DNA from 4 places in the Paenibacillus konkukensis genome. Region 2 is predicted to be linked to each of the others. Evidence: riboswitches for the same ligand, from Rfam matches in the RefSeq annotation. Region 2 holds a riboswitch; each other region holds the start of a gene.
What was found. A riboswitch is a leader RNA that binds a small molecule or an ion and turns the genes downstream of it on or off. The one in region 2 is predicted to bind cyclic di-AMP.

Region 1 (4,211 bases), 3.2 Mb from region 2:
GTTCAAGCTGAACCATACGGCTCCGCTGGATTATGCGGTCGTCGATTCGCAGCATTCCATCGTGCTGGAGAACAAACGAATTAACAGCTTTATGAAAACGAATGTCGATTCCAAGCTGTCGATTCGCTGGAATCTGGGAGTCGTCAAATTAATCGAGACCTTATTCGGATGGGTCGCATGGTGAGGTGAACGGTACCTATGTGGAAAACGGTAAAAAACGGTTGGCATCTGACCTGGAACCAGCCATTCGTCGTTTGCACCTTATTCATCTACAATTTATTGTGGGGACTGGCGCTCTATGAAATGATCCGCTCGATCATTGTTCCCCTGCTCCACCGCTACCCGGGCCCGGAGCTGGAACGGCAAGCCGTCCACATGTTCTGGATCGAAGGACAGTTTCAGCTGATGAAGACCGATCTTATCGACAGCTATGTCGGATGGGGATTGTGCCTGCTTATCGCACGCATGCTGCTGAGCCCGCTGCTTAACGCCGGGGTGTACTACTCCCTGCAGCATACCGAATTGAACGCCGGCTACCGCTTCGTACAGGGCATGAGGGAGTTCGCCCTCCCCTTCTTCCTCCTGTACGTCCTTCAGATCGCTTTGCAGCTTGCGCCTCTGTATTGGCTCGTACCCAAGACTGTCGATATTTACGGCAAACACGCCACCATCTATGCCATCGCGCAGGAAGTGCTGCCGCTGCTCATCGCCTACGGAGTGTATACCTTCCTCATGCAGACGGTCTTCATGTATTTGCAGTTCGGGCGGATCAGCGGCAAATCGTCGCTTTTCGCTCTAACACTTCTCCTGCGCAATCTGTTCCCGATCCTGGTGCTTGCGGCAGCTCTGCTCATCGTCATCTTGGCCGTGTCCACGGCCGTTATGGCCTCCGCTATGATCTGGACCGGCTTTCTCGCCCTGCTCGGCTATCAGGTGTACCGATTGATCCATATGTTCTGCAAGCTATGGGCTATCTCGACGCAGTATGCCCTGTGGAGCGCCAAGAGCGAATAGAGCTCCGGCCATCCGGCAATCGCCTCCCGGCGCGAGCCTGCGACCGAACGTAAGAAAAACCTTCCCGAATCACAATTACAGTGATGAAGGAAGGTTTTTTTATTTTATCGCATCAAAATAGCTCCGGTATGTTCCGGACATGCCTATCCCCTTACAAAATCCAGTGCCTTAGGGCCTATATCCATAGGCCTTCGCAAAACGCCCCTAGCTTCTCATTCTTCCTTTTGTCAAAGTCTATCGGCATTTGTCGAAACCTCTTCTGTCTCCCCTTGCCTCTGCAGCGAAATTTTCGTTCATTCCCCAAGGAAAACCCTTACATTTATTGTATGTTCATGGTTCGACTCTAAAAGGTTTCAAAAAATACGCATTAATTGTGAATTTTTTGTGACAGCGGAAGGAAAAATGCGGTTTTCATCGAAATATTGTATTCGACTCAAAAAAATCGTACATATTGCCGAATTTCCACAGATTGGGAAACGGGGGATCCAGACCCGGGTGAATTGATCTCGTCTTAAAGTGATCATAGGGAACCTTCAACCGAACCCTTAAGCTAACCTCGTAGGCACCGGAAGGGGACTATTTCTTTTGAAGAAGTTGTTTGGATTTGCCGTATCTGTGGCACTGTTTTGCAGCTTTCAAGCAGGAAGCGCTTTTGCGGAAACGCCGCTAAGTCAAGCCGTGAACGAAGAACTTGGAGTGCCTTATAAGTGGGCAGGAACCACGACGAAGGGCTTCGACTGCTCAGGCTACACTTCCTTTGTTTTCGCAAAATTCGATATCGACTTGCCTCACACGTCAAAAGGACAAGCAGAAATCGGTACGACAGTAGCCCAAGATGATCTTCGCCCTGGCGATCTCGTGTTTTATAACACGGATGGCAAAGGAATCTCTCATGTCGGCATCTACGTCGGGGACGGTAAGTTCTACCATTCCGCGACAAACAAAGGCGTTACGGTAACCAAGCTTAGCGACTCGTACTATACGAAACGCTTCGTAACCGCAAAGCGCATTTTGTCGGACGACCAGTATCAGCAAGTGATGACCGACAAGTAATATTTCGAGTGGTTCCTTCATGCAGCCCTTAAGCGTTTGTTTCCGTCACGCCCCACGTGCCGGACAAGCCTTAAGGGCTTTTTTTTCGTTAAAGTATGCCTTTGCGCTAGCTCGCTCTGGAGGCGGTCCTTAACGGTATGACAGGCTGCTTCTTACGCAGGACCACACTTCGTTGGCAAAGCTCCGAATAGGAGCTTTTCTTCATTATAGCTAGAATAACTCCATTTTGGAAGCATTTTTTATTAGGAGGTACTAAGACATGATCCTAGCGTTTCCCACTAAGGTACGGCTGCCTTTGAAATCCCCCTGCAGTAAAGAAGGTAAAGGCCCCCGAACGGGGTGGCAACGGGATGCCGTCACCACTCTGCCTCAGGCGGTGCAGCCGTTCGGACAGACACTCGAGGGCGCCGGCATCGCCTTACTGCGGACTCGAAACGGCATCGCTTAATGCGTTAAGCAGAAGCCGAAGATCCTTTTCCATATCCGGGTCGGTGAGGCCTCCTTGTGCATCCAGCTTTTTACTGATGAACGGGATTCGCAGCGAAGCCCCGTCCGGAATGCGGGCGCTCATTATATTGAGCGTCAGCAGCAGCGAAGCGTGCGCCTTCTCGCCGCCCGCAGCAGACGGAGAAGCGCTGATAACCGCAGTCGGTTTGCCGAGGAACTCCCCGGACGATACGATCCAATCCAAGGCGTTTTTGAGACTTCCCGGAACTCCCGCGGCGTACTCCGGCGTGCAGACAAGGACGGCATCGGCTGCGCGAAGCGCTTCCCGCCAAGATACGACGGCTGCAACCGCCTCATCCCCATCCATTTCCGGGTTAAAATGCGGCAAGTCTCCTATCCCTTCATATAACGACAGCTTCATCCCTTCCGGCGCCAACGCCGCGCAAGCCTTCAGCAGCGCCGTATTCCATGACTGTTTACGCAGGCTGCCGGAAATCGTTACAATGTTCGTCACTTTGAAATACCTCCTTCTTTTCCCGCCTCTAAAAGTATAGTGATTCATTCGTGGCCTGCGGTCGATAGAGATATCCACTCGCTCTTGGAGAATCCCTCTACACAGGCGACCGCTTAATCCGTTCCAATTCTCCCTCGGCGGATCGCTTCATTATAAACCGTCACGTTAATGAGAGAGTCAAGCGGCCGGAGCCGCGTAAAAATACGGAATTATCCAAATCAACCCGATACCGAACGTAACGACTCCGAGCAGGAACCAGCCAAGAAAGCTTAAGTACGAGCTGGGAAGCCAGCCTCTTCCGGAAACGAAGCAGTTCTTGCTGGAGAATGCCGCATTCGCCGGCAAGGAAGCGTCAAGCTCTGGCGGGAGATCTCCCGAAGACAAGAAGCTCCCGCATAACGACAGCCCGCTCTTGATCCAAGGCAAGCATTCGAAAACCTCGCTCGTCTTGGAGCTTCGCGGGAATGTAACAGCGGAAGCCGAAGCCGATTTGCTGACCTATCGCGATGAGCGAACCCGATTAAGAGGCGGATCTACGACGCTGATTATCAATTTTCAAAAAGTCGGGTATGTCGACAGCGGCGGCCTGTCCGTGCTTGTTCGCTTGGCCCGGGCCGTTACGGACGACGGTTCGCGGGTGTTTGCCCACGGTTTGCATCCGTCATGCGGAGCCTTGTTTCGCCTCGTCGGGATAACCCGCTATATAATGATCTATCCCGACGAATACGCTATTGAGCAGCGCGTAAGCAGTTCGGATAACCCCCATGCCGTACCGAAGGCAGCGCGGATTACTTTCTAGCCCTAGTTAACTTAGCTTCTTGGATCAAATCGAACTTATGATTTATGTTACGCGTTAAACACGCAAAAAAGGCTGCACTAAGCCGCTTTCAGCTTATTACAGCCCTATCCCTTCCCCTACGCGGGGCTCTTCCTTTATTCCGGCAGCCTCAGTTTGTTCGCTTCGGTTTACCAGCCGAAATCGAGCGTTTTACCTGTCTCCACATACGATTTGATATTGCTGAGAATCATCGGCCAGCTCTCTTTGGTATTCTCGTAAGAAGGATGATTCTCCGGCCATTGATCGTTGATCAGCGTCACCTTGGTGCTGCCCCCCACCGTCTCCAGAGTCAGCGTGACTCGCGTCTCCAGCTCCTCATGGTTGTCGCGGTAAGACGGCCCGGGA
Region 2 (4,211 bases):
AGCGCGATTTGAAGATGACGAGCCGCACTCCCGGGTTCCACTGCTCCCATTTTTCCTCCATCCGGTCTTCGTCCTCGTCCGAGTAGGACACATAGAATGCGATCACATTGGGCGACAGCGTCTTCGCATAGGAGATGGTCGAGGCCACGACCCGGTGAATGCCCGCGATAGGAACGATGATGATCGATTCTTTATGCGGCAGCGGTTCTCCCAGATCGAAGCGCAGCTGTTTGGCCACATCTTCATAGTGCTCGTAAATTTGGGTAATAAACCACAGCAGCACAGGAGTAAGCACGATCACGATCCAGGCGCCTTGGGCAAATTTGGTCACGCAAAAAATAATCAGCACCGCGAAGGAGACGATAGCGCCGAGCCCGTTGATCGCCAGCTTCCCCTGCCAGCCCTTCTGCTTCTCGCGCAGCCATTTGCGAACGAGCCCGCTTTGCGCCAGCGTAAACGAAAGAAATACTCCGATCGCATACAGCGGAATCAGCGCATCGGTCTTTCCCTTGAAGATGATCAGCAGCAGACTGGCCAGCACGCCCAGAGTGACGATGCCGAAATGGAACGATAAGCGGTCCCCGCGGTTGGCGAACATTCTCGGAAAATTTTTATCGACAGCCATAATGGAGGCCAATATCGGAAAACCGTTGAAGCTGGTGTTGGCCGCCAACGTCAAAATCATCATCGTCGCGATTTGCGTGGCGTAATACATCCATCCGCGGCCGAAAGCATGCTCCGTGACCATCGACAGAACGGAAGTATGCCCCTTCGGGTCGGGAGCGATGCCGTAAGCGATCGTTAGAACGGTAATCCCGCCAAATATAATGGCCAGCAGCGTGCCGAGCGATACGAGCGTTCGTTTGGCATTCGCCTGGGACGGGGTTTTGAAATGCGGCACCGCATCGGAGATCGCCTCGATGCCCGTCACCGCCGAACAGCCTGACGAGAACGCCTTAAGCAGTACGAACAGCGTTAAGCCCGCCGGCATCGATGTAGGAATCAGCTGGGATTCCCTGACATGCTCGGAGCCGGTAATAAGATCAAAGGCGCCTTTTCCGATCAGCACCAGTACGCACAGAATAAAGAAATACGTCGGGAAAGCGAACACCGTGCCGGATTCGGAAGTTCCCCGCAAGTTGAGCCAGACCATAATCCAGACAAGGAGCAGCGCGATCGGCACGATATATGGGATAGTGACCGGAAAAGCGGAGGTGATCGCCTGAACGCCGGCCGATACGGATACCGCTACCGTTAACGTATAATCGATTAACAACGACACGCCCGTCAGCCGCCCGAACGGGACCCCGAGATTTTCCTTCGACACCATATAGGCCCCGCCCCCGCCGGGATATGCGTCGATCACTTGACGATAGCTGACGACCAGCAGCGTGATCAGGATGATAATTCCGACGGCAATGGGCAGCGAATACGCAAAAGCTGCGGCTCCGAATACGGCCAAGGCAAGCAGAATTTGCTCGGTGCCGTAGGCTACGGAGGATAGCGCGTCGGAAGAAAGAATCGGCAGCGCTTTCCATACCGGCATTTTCTCCTGCTCCAGCTCATTGGATTTGAGCGGTCGTCCAAATACGATTCTCTTGATAGAATCCGATGTCATGATTACACCCTCAATTTGGCTGAAAGTTCATCTTCAAGAAAAATAAGGCGTTCTTACTATGCCCAAAAACAAAAAAATACACAAGGATAAACGCCTGTGCATTTTTCCTTCCCAGAAGCGCCTACGAGGTTAGCTGGCGGGTTAGAGCGTGAGAAGAGCGCTCTTCCATCGTCGAACGATAGATTCACCCCAAAATCGGTTGGTTCCCCCGTTTTTCCTAAGAAAACTCAGCGTTAAATTTTTTTCATGAATCGTATGATACTTCTTTTATTTCCTTAAGTAAATGAATTGAAACTGCCGAATTGCGCGATTATAAGTCAAAAAATCTGACAGCCTGCCGCCAGCTTCATTGACATGGATCATCGCATGAATTTTCTTGAGCAAACGCCGATTTGGAATCGCGACTTGACATTTCCTTTTTCGACAGGGGATTCGGCGAAAAAAAGAAGCATGATAGGGTCTGTTAAGGACGCTATCGATGCTTCCGGGTTCAAGTATATCATATATTTACATTTTATGTAATTTCGGCATCGTTTACGGAGAAGTTGTCGTCTCGGTCTTCACGGCCGGAGCCGACAGGTCGAATGTTTTATTCTCGTTAACGACGATGTTCTGGAACGCACCGTTATTGCTGACCCAACCGCTTGCCAAGAGGGACGCCGTTCCGGTATTCACTTCCACCGTGCCCATATAGACGCGTTCGTTGCACTGTTTGTGATTACCGAAATTAATATGGTACAGCCCTGTCGCATGGCCTGGTAAGCTCGCGGCTTTCCCCGGGACCAGCGTCGAACCGATATCGCGGTAAGACGAGCCCTCTTCTTTGAATTCGCTGCCGTCCTGCTGATACAAATGCAGCGTAATTTGCGCAGGCGATGCGGAAGTGTTGGACAGCTGCAGCGCGAAGTCCATATTTTGTTCGGTGCTGCAGAAATTGTTCATAGGAATGGAAAAGGCCATCTCGCTGGGCAGCGCAAGCTGCTGACGCTCGCTCGCCGAAGGTTCTACCGCCGCAGCAGGCAGCAGGAACATAAGGCTGAGAGCTATCGCAGGCATAACGGCCGCCTTCAGTTTGTTCTTCATTGCAAATCTCCTTTAGTCATATGATGTTTATACTCTTTACTGTAAAGGAGCCTGCGTCCGTTGTCCAGTCCTGCCGGTCCCATAACGGGATTTGCAAGCGCTGTCTGATGCCTGCGTTAATGGCTGCCGGGCAGTAAAGGCTGCTTCGGCAAGCTGTCGAAATCCGGAACGTCGATCAAGTACAAATTCCCGTATCCGGTCATATCGCTCGTAAACAGCACCTGCTTGCCGTCGGGGCTGAACCGCGGATGCACATGCAGCTTCTGCGCTTGAAAGCTGCCGCGATGCCTGCACAAAATGCGCGGACCTTCCAGAACGCCTTGATTGTTTTTCCACAGGCAGATCGTATCCTGGAATTGATCTCCGTGATAGGCGCTCGTCTGCTGCCCGTCCCCTACGATCAGCGAAGCGTCGTTGGAGTGTACGTGCATGTTTTGGAACGGGAAGGCGCTTTCGACCTTGTCCGTATTATCGTATTTGGTCGAGCCGATAAACTTGCCGTCCTTATTGCTGAGCGATTCGGTATATCCGTGATAGCCGATCGTCACTCCGTCCGCATGCCAATATTCATGCCCTACGAAGACGTTATCCTCCGATGGGCGGATTTTCCAATATTCGCCGGTCTCGATATTCAGGCACCAAATGCGGTGGTCGACCAAATCCCACGGGCCTTCGTGACAGAAGCTGAGCAGATGCGGCTGCGTCGGCGACGTGTTGACGTGCCCGATCCAGACTTTATCTTCATGGATAATCTGCGATTCACCGCCGGCAGCGGGAATTTTGACGATTTTGCAATGAGGCTTGGCCCTCGCGGTCTCTTCGAAGCCGATATATCCGGCGCCGAGCGAAGTCGGAATCCGGTCCGACAAATCTTCTTTGATGCAGGTGCATACCCATGCCCCGTCGGCGGTACAGCTCAGATTGCCGAGATTGAATCCATCCGGCGCCGTATACAGCACCTTCTCTTCGAGCGTCGTCAGATGGATGGAGAGCAGCTGCTTGTCTTTCGTAAAATACGCTTCCGTGCCGTTCGGATTAATAAAGGCGTTTTGCAGCCCGACGGCCGTCCCGGCGGGAAAATCGGTCAATTGGGTAATCTCTCCGTTCGTCAAATCCAAACTGTACAAATTCGTGGCATTGAGCCGGTCCGACCCGAACAGCAGCTTCGTGCCGTTGTCGTACCAGCCGTCATTCGTAAAGTAAAGATGGAAGCTGTGCGCCATATAATTCGTCAGCTGTTTCATCGGAAGCCCTGTAATCAGATCCTTGGTCTCCCGCCATTCTGCAGGCCATGTTTTCCCTTTTCCGTTAGAACTCATCGTGCCACCCCATTCATTAGTCTGATCTTGCTACAACCAGATTATAGGATCGTCTCTTTTCGGACAACGCCACTTTTTTGTTTCGGTGCCCGGAGGGGATTGCACTTTCTTTCTTCTTTTGGACTTTTTTGATTTGACCGGATTGCGTGCGGCCTAAGTGCCGGAATCGGCTTCTGCGGAAGCGGTATACG
Region 3 (4,211 bases), 1.6 Mb from region 2:
AGACGATATAAAACAAGCCGATTGTGCTGATCGTCCAATGCTCCCCGTCGAACAGCGACAGCCCCATTAGAATGCTGTCCATCGACGCATGAGCGAACAGCACGGTCATAAACCCGTATTTCAGGAAGGCATAGCCGAAGATAAGGCCGATGATCGTCACTTCGATAAATCGCGTATAAACGGGATAAATCGGATACTGCGTATGGCTTAGCGCCCAAATCATGCCTGGGATCAATACCGCCGCGAAGCGGTTTCTGACCAGCTTCAGGAAAATGGCGATGCCGAACAGCCGGTAGACCGCTTCCTCGGAAATCGCCGCGGCCCACGCCATCAGCGGGAACAGGCCGGGCACCGTCATATTCAGCACGGAGTCTGACGGATCGTTGACAGCCCAGACGTCGAAATATTCGCCGGCAATAAAGTAGAGCGTCTGCTGAATGCCGAGAATGAACAGGCACAGCAGATAGCCGCGGAACATAGCGCTTCTTGCATGGCGTCCGAAGCCGTCGTTAGCCCATACCGGCCAGGTGATCCAGCCGCGCCGCTTCCACATATGCCTGCCCGCCAAGAAGGAGAAGTAGACGCTGACGGCCATCAGCGCGATGACAATGTTCAGAAACCACAGATTGAACGTCGCCTCCCACTGCGACGGTCCGTTCGAGTGCATCGTTCGCAGCGCCGGAATCATGTTGAAATTGTTCGTGATGTAGATAGCCAGAAACGAGGCGGTCAGAAACAGACCGCGGCGGAAGGTGATTTGCCTGCGGTAGCGAATCACGACGACCAGAGCCGCCGCCGCCATCAGGAGCGAAGCCAGCATGCTGATGCGCGTCATCGTGGAAGCATTGTCGTTCTGCTCGTCCTGCCAGCTCTTGAACGAGGCGGGAATGCCGAAGTCGGCATGGAACGCGGTCGTCTTTCCTTCGGATACGGCCAGGAGCAGCCGCAGCCTGGCTTCGCCGATTTGCTTGCTTTTGCTTATGTAGACGAAACCGGTGCCGAGCGCCGACGTTTTTTGCCGGTCTTCGGGGTCGAGCGGGCTTGCCTCGCTAAAGTCGGCGGGCGAATACCCCTGCTCCGCCATCGTCCGCTCGGCCGCCTCCCGCGGATCGGAGGCTTCGGACGAGACGGTCTGCCGCTTCGCCGCCGGGGAGGTGAAGGCCGACCAGCCGAGGATGCGCAGATTCGCGAAATCCACATCTACATAGTAGGTTTTCCCTGTGCCGTTCTCGTTAATTTCGACTTCGAAATAGTCGATCGGGTAGTCCGGATAGCTTTTCAGATAAGTTTCCAGCAGCTGCTCCTTCTGCAAATATCCGCTGCGGTCCGAGTGGGACTGGAACAGCGTGCTCGCCGCATAGTCTTCCGCAAGGGAAAAGCGGTCGCGTACGAATCGGACGGCTGCGTCCGCCGCCTGCTGCTTGGTCACCTTCGGCAGCGACTCGCCGGTTTCCGCGGCATCCTCCGGATGCAGCCAAGAGGAGCCGAACAGGACGGCCAAATAGAGGATGATTCCGAAAACTGCCAATTTCAGCAGAGAAGATTCCGCAATTGGTTTCACTATGAAATTCTCCTTACCGTAGAATGGGCGATATTGTGAAAAGGGTATGGAATATAAGTACATTGTATTCATTAAACTTAGCATAGATGCACAGCGGAAATCCAATGAAATTACGAGCTACGAGGGGCAAAACGCTGAAAAGCAGCGCGGAGGCTTCCCCCGCTTCATGCCAGGTCAAGTATTGACTTGTTTATCGTTTGATTTCGAGCCAAAGCGACTTTGTACTTATAATGAAAGAACATTATAATTCATATCAATTGAATACGAAGCCGAATTTCTTATCGAAAACGGGGGAACCATTTGCAGTAAGGGGTGAATTCGATTCCATTGCCGACGAAACATCGCAATGGAAACGATAGGGTGCTGTGACCCGAATCCGTCAGCTAACCTCGTAGGCTATCGCAGGAACCTATTATGATGACATTGGGTTTCCAGTGTCTTTTTTTGTTGCCCTAAAACATTCGCCGAGGTGAAATATGACATCCGCCATAAAAAAAATCGAGCTGACTCCGCCGCAAATTCTCGTGATCGGTTTCGCCGCCATCATTTTGATCGGCGCCGCGCTGCTCTCGCTGCCGGTCGCCTCCGCCTCCGGAGAGCCGCTGCCATTTCTCGACGCTTTCTTTACGGCTACTTCGGCGACTTGTGTTACGGGGCTGGTCGTCGTGGATACGGGCACGTTTTTTTCCAAGTTCGGACAGATCGTCATTATCGCGCTGATCCAGGTCGGAGGGCTCGGATTTATGTCGATGGCGACGCTGTTTGCTTTTGCGCTGAAAAAACGAATTTCTCTCAAGGAACGGCTCGTTTTGCAGGAGTCGTTGAATCAGGGAAGCATGGAGGGGATCGTGCGGCTGATCCGCAAAGTGATCCGGTATTCGCTGACCATCGAGCTGGTCGGCGCCATTATTTTCTCGATTCGCTGGTCGCTGCAGTTAGGGCCTGCCAAGGGCATTTATTTCGGCTTCTGGCATGCGATATCGTTTTTCAATAACGCAGGCTTCGATTTGTTCGGTTCGGTTAACGGACCGTTCAGCAGCTTAACCTCATTCGTGGGCGATCCGGTCGTCAACCTCGTCACAATGGGGCTTATCGTGCTGGGCGGCATCGGCTTCGTCGTCATGTCGGATCTGCTGGAGTTCAAAAAGCGCAAGCGGCTGTCGCTCCATTCCAAAGTAGTGCTTAGCGCAACCGGTGCGCTGATTATCGCCGGCGCCCTGGTCATTTATATATTTGAATACAGCAATGCCAAGACGCTGGGCTCGCTGAGCTGGTCAGGCAAAATATGGGCCGCCTTCTTCCAGTCGGTGACGCCGCGGACGGCGGGAGCCAATACCGTCGATCTCGGCAGCTTGCGCCAGGCGACGCAATTTTTCATGATCATCCTGATGTTCATCGGGGCTTCGCCGGGCTCGACGGGGGAGGGATCAAGACGACCACCTTCACGACGCTGATCGGCGCGATGATCGCCATGGTGCGCGGGAAAGAGGACATCGTGCTGTTCCGTTACCGCCTCGGTAAAGACCGGATTTTGAAAGCCATCACGCTGACGATGATCGCTCTATTCCTCGTCGTGTTCGTCGCGATGATTTTGTCGACGACGGAGGGGCACCCGTTTCTGATGATTTTGTTCGAAGTGACCTCGGCTTTCGGCACCGTCGGTCTCACGATGGGAATGACGACCGATTTGAGCCTCGTCGGCAAAATATTGATCAGTTTGATGATGTTTGCCGGCCGCTTGGGGCCGCTTACGTTGGCATACGCGCTCGGACCGAAAACGGAAAAAGAGCTGTATAGATACCCGGAAGGGAAAATTACGATTGGATAGGGGTACAAAAACAATGAAACGTAGTCAGTATGTCGTCATCGGGCTGGGCAGATTCGGCTCTTCTCTGGCGAAGGAATTGATCAATTTGGGGTACGAGGTGCTGGGCATCGATAAGGACGAGGAAGCCGTCGACGAGATGAGCGACACGCTGACGCATGTCGTGACGGCCGATTCGACGGACGAGGACGTGCTGAGATCGCTCGGCATCCGCAATTTCGACTGCGCTATCGTGGCGATCGGCGACGACATTCAAGCCAGCATTTTGACCGCGATTCTGCTGAAGGATATCGGCGTCAAGACGGTCGTTACCAAGGCGCTTTCCGAGCTGCACGGCAAGGTGCTGCAGAAGATCGGCGTCGACCGGGTGATTTTTCCGGAGCGGGATATGGGAATTCGGGTCGCGCATCAGCTGGTCTCGCCGAATTTGCTCGATTACATCGAGCTGTCCAACGACTATACGATCGTCGAGCTGTCCGTGCCCAAACGGCTGTCAGGACGGTGCTTGAAAGATTTGGACCCGCGGGCCAAGTACGGCTGCAGCGTCGTGGCGATCAACAAGAAGCACGGCGTCATCATCGCCCCTAGCGCGGCGGACATGCTGGAAGAACAGGACGTTATGGTCATTATCGGAACGAACGATCAAATCGAATCCTTCGAGAGCGAAGTTATCAATTTATAACTATGAACAATGAAGCCGCAGAGATGATTCACCATGTGTTGTTATTATTAATTCTTATTCTTGGTTTGGGTATGCTGTTCGGCCGCCTGGCGGGCCTGATGAAGCTGCCGGATGTGGCGCTGTTCCTCATCGCCGGGATGATC
Region 4 (4,211 bases), 2.7 Mb from region 2:
CACGATGAAATCCGCCATGCGCGGCAAATATTGGCCGCGGCCCGAATCGGGGTCGAGACCGAAGGGGATTTCGCCGGACTGGATGCTTCGCCGCTCATTCAAAATATATTGGGGATGTGTCTGCGCGAGGCCGTGACCAATGTGGTGAAGCACAGCAAGGCTTCGCTCTGCCGCATCGCCTTACATGAAGACGACAGCGGGATTACGGTGACGGTAAGCGATAATGGAGAAGGATTGCGGCGCGCCTCCTGTCCTACCCCCTCTTCCGGGCGGGGACTGCTGGGGATGAAGGAACGGCTGGACTTGATCGACGGCAAGCTGACGTTTCAAGCGGAGGAAGGACAAGAAACGACCGTAACGTTCACCGTGCCCAAAATCGTCAAACATCAGAAATCGGGGGAGAACGCGCAATGAAAGTGATAATTGCAGAGGACCAAGGGATGCTGCGGGGAGCGCTTAGCGCGCTGCTGGACTTGGAGGACGATGTGGAAGTGATCGGGCAGGCCGAGAACGGGGAAGAGGCGATGCGGCTGATTCTGGAGCTGGGACCCGATCTGTGCATCATGGATATTGAAATGCCGCGTATGACAGGGCTCGATGTCGCCGAGCGGCTGAAGGAGCAGGGGCATCCTTGCCGCATCGTCATCCTGACGACCTTCTCCCGCTCCGGTTATTTTCAGCGGGCGATCAAAGCGGGCGTTCACGGCTTCTTGCTCAAGGATTCGCCGATCGACGAACTGGGCGAGGCGCTGCGCAAAGTCCATGCCGGGGGCCGGGCGATTAGCCCCGAGCTGTCGCTTACGTTCTGGGAGGCGGAGAATCCGCTGACCGAACGGGAGCGGGAGGTGCTTAGGCTGGTTGCCGAAGGCTTGTCGGCGGGCGAGATCGCCAAATCGCTGTTTCTTTCCGGCGGAACGGTGCGAAATTATATATCGGAAATTATGCAGAAATTGGAGGCGAAAAACCGGATCGACGCGATCAGCATAGCGGAGAAAAACGGCTGGCTCAAGTAGCGGCCGTTTTCGTTTTAACTGCATTCCCTTAAGGGGGAAGACCAGCGGGAAACAAGCCGCTCCAAATTGCGTAAAACGAAGATAGAGTGAGCGGGAAGCAGTTATATGAAGATCAGGATGGAAGTAAGCGCTGCCATCCTATTCGTTCGTTGAAATTCGCCGCATAGGTCTGTCGGCTGTTCTTTACAGCAGCCTGCAACAGGCGTAATATACAATTCATGATTTGAAAAAACAAAGTTTCCAAATTCTGATCGCTTAATTTCCCTTATTCAGGGAAAGCGGGGGAACCATTGCAGCGGTATTTTTCGGTGTGAGAGCCGGAAATATCGATGCCGGGGTGAATCCTAGCGCGATGCAAAGCTAGCTTGCATCCGCAGGTAGGGCGACTCTCACCGCCCGAATCCGACAGCTAACCTCGTCAGCGTGGAAGGACATCGGCTTCTTGGTTGTTGAAGACGATGGTCTAATGGAGAGAGGATGATGAAGCTTGTGATCGTTTAAACGGCCACAAGGCTCCCAAGCCTCTGTGGTTTTTTTGCGCCCATTTGTGAAAAATGGAATTGTTTTTTGGAAAAATGAATCGAGTTTTTTTCATCAGACCGATAAGCAGTTATAACGCTTAATCCCTGAATAAACAGGGAGCGGGGGAACCAAAGGGCCTTGGCAGGCCCATGGGGTGAATCCCAGCCGACATGCGCTGGGTAGGGCGACTCTCACGCCCGAATCCGACAGCTAACCTCGTCAGCGTACCGAGAGAGGCAACGATGATCGTGTGCTTGCACAGCTGTGTTTGCTGTGCTTTCCAAAGAAGCCGCGAGAAGAGACCCCTCTTTTCGCAGGCTTCTTTTTATTTGTCTGCCTTCTCTTGAGAGAATAGGAGGAGAAAAAGATGATTGCCGTGCAAGAGTTCATACTCGTATCGGCGCCTAATAAAACCGGCGAAAGCTTCGTCCGGCTGCTTTTGGCGAAAGGAATCCCGTTTGCGGCGATCACGAACAGCCGAGCGGAAGCAGGGAGGCTCCGTAAGCTGGGTGTCAAGCATTTTATACGGGTAGACACCTCGGAATGCGAGTCTTGGCTTTTGCCTGAGCTGCCGATCGGACGGGTGTTCCTGTTCGAAAGCTCGTTAAATCTGTGCTGCCGGCTCATTCAAATATGCCGCACGTGGACTTCCAAAGATATTTACGTCATTACTCGTCATATGAATCCGAGGCTGGTGTATCGTGGACTTGGCGCAGACCATGTCATCCATACTTCAAGCCAAGATGTTTCTTTTTTAATCGAATAAACAAACGCTGGAGGCGTTCCTATGCTGGATATATGCATGATTGCGATGCTCGCGGCTATGTACGGGCTGTTCTATGGCTTTATGACCTGGTGCGGCCGGGTCGTTGCGGAAACGGGAGGCGATAGCAAATGATATTGGTCGCTGCCGTCACGATGTTCTTGTTCGTGTACTTGGCGTACGCCCTGATTCATCCGGAAAAATTTTGAGAGGGAGCGAAAAGCTCTAGAAGCATGGTGAAAAAGCAGACTTCGCTAAGCGAAGGCAATCTGGAGAAGCGTAAGCTGTCGCCTTTGTCTCCGGATTTCAATCCTTTCAAGGGCTAGCCATTCAAGAAATCCGGGGAGAAAAGCTCTTAGGAGGAAAAAAACATGGGAATACTGCAGATCGCGATTGTTATCGTCATCTTGATCTTGCTCGTCAAACCGTTGGGAACGTATTTATATCATGTCTTCTCCAATGAAGCGAACCGCACGGATCGCTGGTTCGCCCCGATAGAAAAAGCGATCTATGCCGTTACCGGATTGAAAAACCGTTCAGGCATGACTTGGAAGATGTACGGGCTAAGCTTTATTGTGACGAATATTGTTCTGGTAGGAGCCGGTTACTTGATTCTTAGACTGCAAACTTTGCTGCCGCTCAACCCGAACGGTATCGGCAATATGGAGCAGACACTTGCCTTCAATACCGTCATCAGCTTCATGACGAACACGAATCTCCAGCATTACAGCGGGGAAACGGGCTTGTCGTACTTTTCGCAAATGGCTGTCATCACGATGATGATGTTTACGTCGGCGGCGACGGGGCTATGCGTCGCCATTGCGTTCGTGCGGGGCGTGACAAGCAGAGGCGAAAGAATCGGCAACTTTTTCGAAGATTTCGTGAAGGCGCATGTGCGGGTGTTTTTTCCGCTGGCGCTCATCGTAACGCTGACGCTTGTAGCGCTTCAGGTTCCGCAGACGCTGCAGCCTGCGCTGACGGTGAATACGCTCGAAGGCGGCGAGCAGCATATAGCGATCGGGCCGGTAGCTTCGCTTGAGGCGATCAAGCATCTCGGAACGAACGGAGGCGGCTTCTTCGGCGTGAACTCGGCGCATCCGTTCGAAAATCCGAGCGCTTTAACGAATGTGATTGAAATTTTATCGATGTGGTCGTTATCCGCTGCGCTTCCTTATACGTACGGGCTGTTTGCACGGAACCGCAAGCAGGGATGGGTTATTTTTTCGGCGATGATGATTTTGTTTCTGCTGTTTCTGTCGCTGGTATACGCTGCGGAGTCGGCAGGCAATCCGGTTTTGAACAGACTGGGAATCGACGCGTCCCAAGGCAGCATGGAGGGCAAGGAGGTGCGCTTCGGCATCGCGCAATCGGCATTGTTCACCACGGTTACGACAGCAGCTACCACAGGCTCGGTCAATAATATGCACGATACGCTGACGCCGCTCGGAGGCATTACGCCGCTGGCGCTTATGATGCTGAATTGCGTCTTTGGCGGCAAAGGCGTCGGACTGGTGAATATGCTTATGTACGCGATGCTGGCCGTTTTCCTCGCCGGATTGATGGTTGGCCGGACGCCGGAGTTTCTGGGACGCAAGATAGAACCGCGCGAAATGAAGCTGATCGCTATAGCTATTCTGGCGCATCCGCTCATCATTCTTGCCCCGACGGGCATCGCCTTGGCGGCGGAGCTGGGCAAGGCGGCGATCTCGAATCCGGGCTTTCACGGGATTACTCAGGTGCTGTACGAATATGCCTCATCGGCCGCCAATAACGGCTCGGGCTTCGAAGGGCTGGGCGACAACACGCCGTTCTGGAATATATCCACCGGGATTGTCATGCTGCTGGGCCGGTACATTTCCATGATCGCTTTGTTAGCCGTTGCCGGCTCGTTGGCAAGCAAGCAATGGGTGCCG

Region 1: another riboswitch for cyclic di-AMP. It lies ahead of SK3146_RS20505 (C40 family peptidase); the one in region 2 lies ahead of SK3146_RS34825 (APC family permease).
Region 3: another riboswitch for cyclic di-AMP. It lies ahead of SK3146_RS27670 (TrkH family potassium uptake protein); the one in region 2 lies ahead of SK3146_RS34825 (APC family permease).
Region 4: another riboswitch for cyclic di-AMP. It lies ahead of SK3146_RS22770 (hypothetical protein); the one in region 2 lies ahead of SK3146_RS34825 (APC family permease).

The regions. Positions count from the first base shown of each region.
Region 1 is NZ_CP027059.1:4,728,874-4,733,084, reverse strand. Features, by position in the region: gene SK3146_RS20515 (M1 family metallopeptidase) at 1-184, shown strand, start outside; gene SK3146_RS20510 (hypothetical protein) at 199-1,014, shown strand; cyclic di-AMP (ydaO/yuaA leader) riboswitch at 1,457-1,594, shown strand; gene SK3146_RS20505 (C40 family peptidase) at 1,600-2,067, shown strand; gene SK3146_RS20500 (NADPH-dependent FMN reductase) at 2,486-3,028, opposite strand; gene SK3146_RS20495 (STAS domain-containing protein) at 3,345-3,827, shown strand; gene SK3146_RS20490 (SRPBCC family protein) at 3,995-4,211, opposite strand, start outside.
Region 2 is NZ_CP027059.1:7,942,259-7,946,469, reverse strand. Features, by position in the region: gene SK3146_RS34825 (APC family permease) at 1-1,618, opposite strand, end outside; cyclic di-AMP (ydaO/yuaA leader) riboswitch at 1,722-1,861, opposite strand; gene SK3146_RS34820 (hypothetical protein) at 2,153-2,701, opposite strand; gene SK3146_RS34815 (oligogalacturonate lyase family protein) at 2,818-4,020, opposite strand.
Region 3 is NZ_CP027059.1:6,354,296-6,358,506, forward strand. Features, by position in the region: gene SK3146_RS27665 (CPBP family intramembrane glutamic endopeptidase) at 1-1,561, opposite strand, end outside; cyclic di-AMP (ydaO/yuaA leader) riboswitch at 1,819-1,974, shown strand; partial or broken gene SK3146_RS27670 (TrkH family potassium uptake protein) at 2,038-3,389, shown strand; gene SK3146_RS27675 (potassium channel family protein) at 3,403-4,068, shown strand; gene SK3146_RS27680 (cation:proton antiporter) at 4,071-4,211, shown strand, end outside.
Region 4 is NZ_CP027059.1:5,202,784-5,206,994, forward strand. Features, by position in the region: gene SK3146_RS22760 (sensor histidine kinase) at 1-414, shown strand, start outside; gene SK3146_RS22765 (response regulator transcription factor) at 411-1,013, shown strand; cyclic di-AMP (ydaO/yuaA leader) riboswitch at 1,256-1,452, shown strand; cyclic di-AMP (ydaO/yuaA leader) riboswitch at 1,620-1,776, shown strand; gene SK3146_RS22770 (hypothetical protein) at 1,903-2,301, shown strand; gene kdpF (K(+)-transporting ATPase subunit F) at 2,454-2,507, shown strand; gene kdpA (potassium-transporting ATPase subunit KdpA) at 2,670-4,211, shown strand, end outside.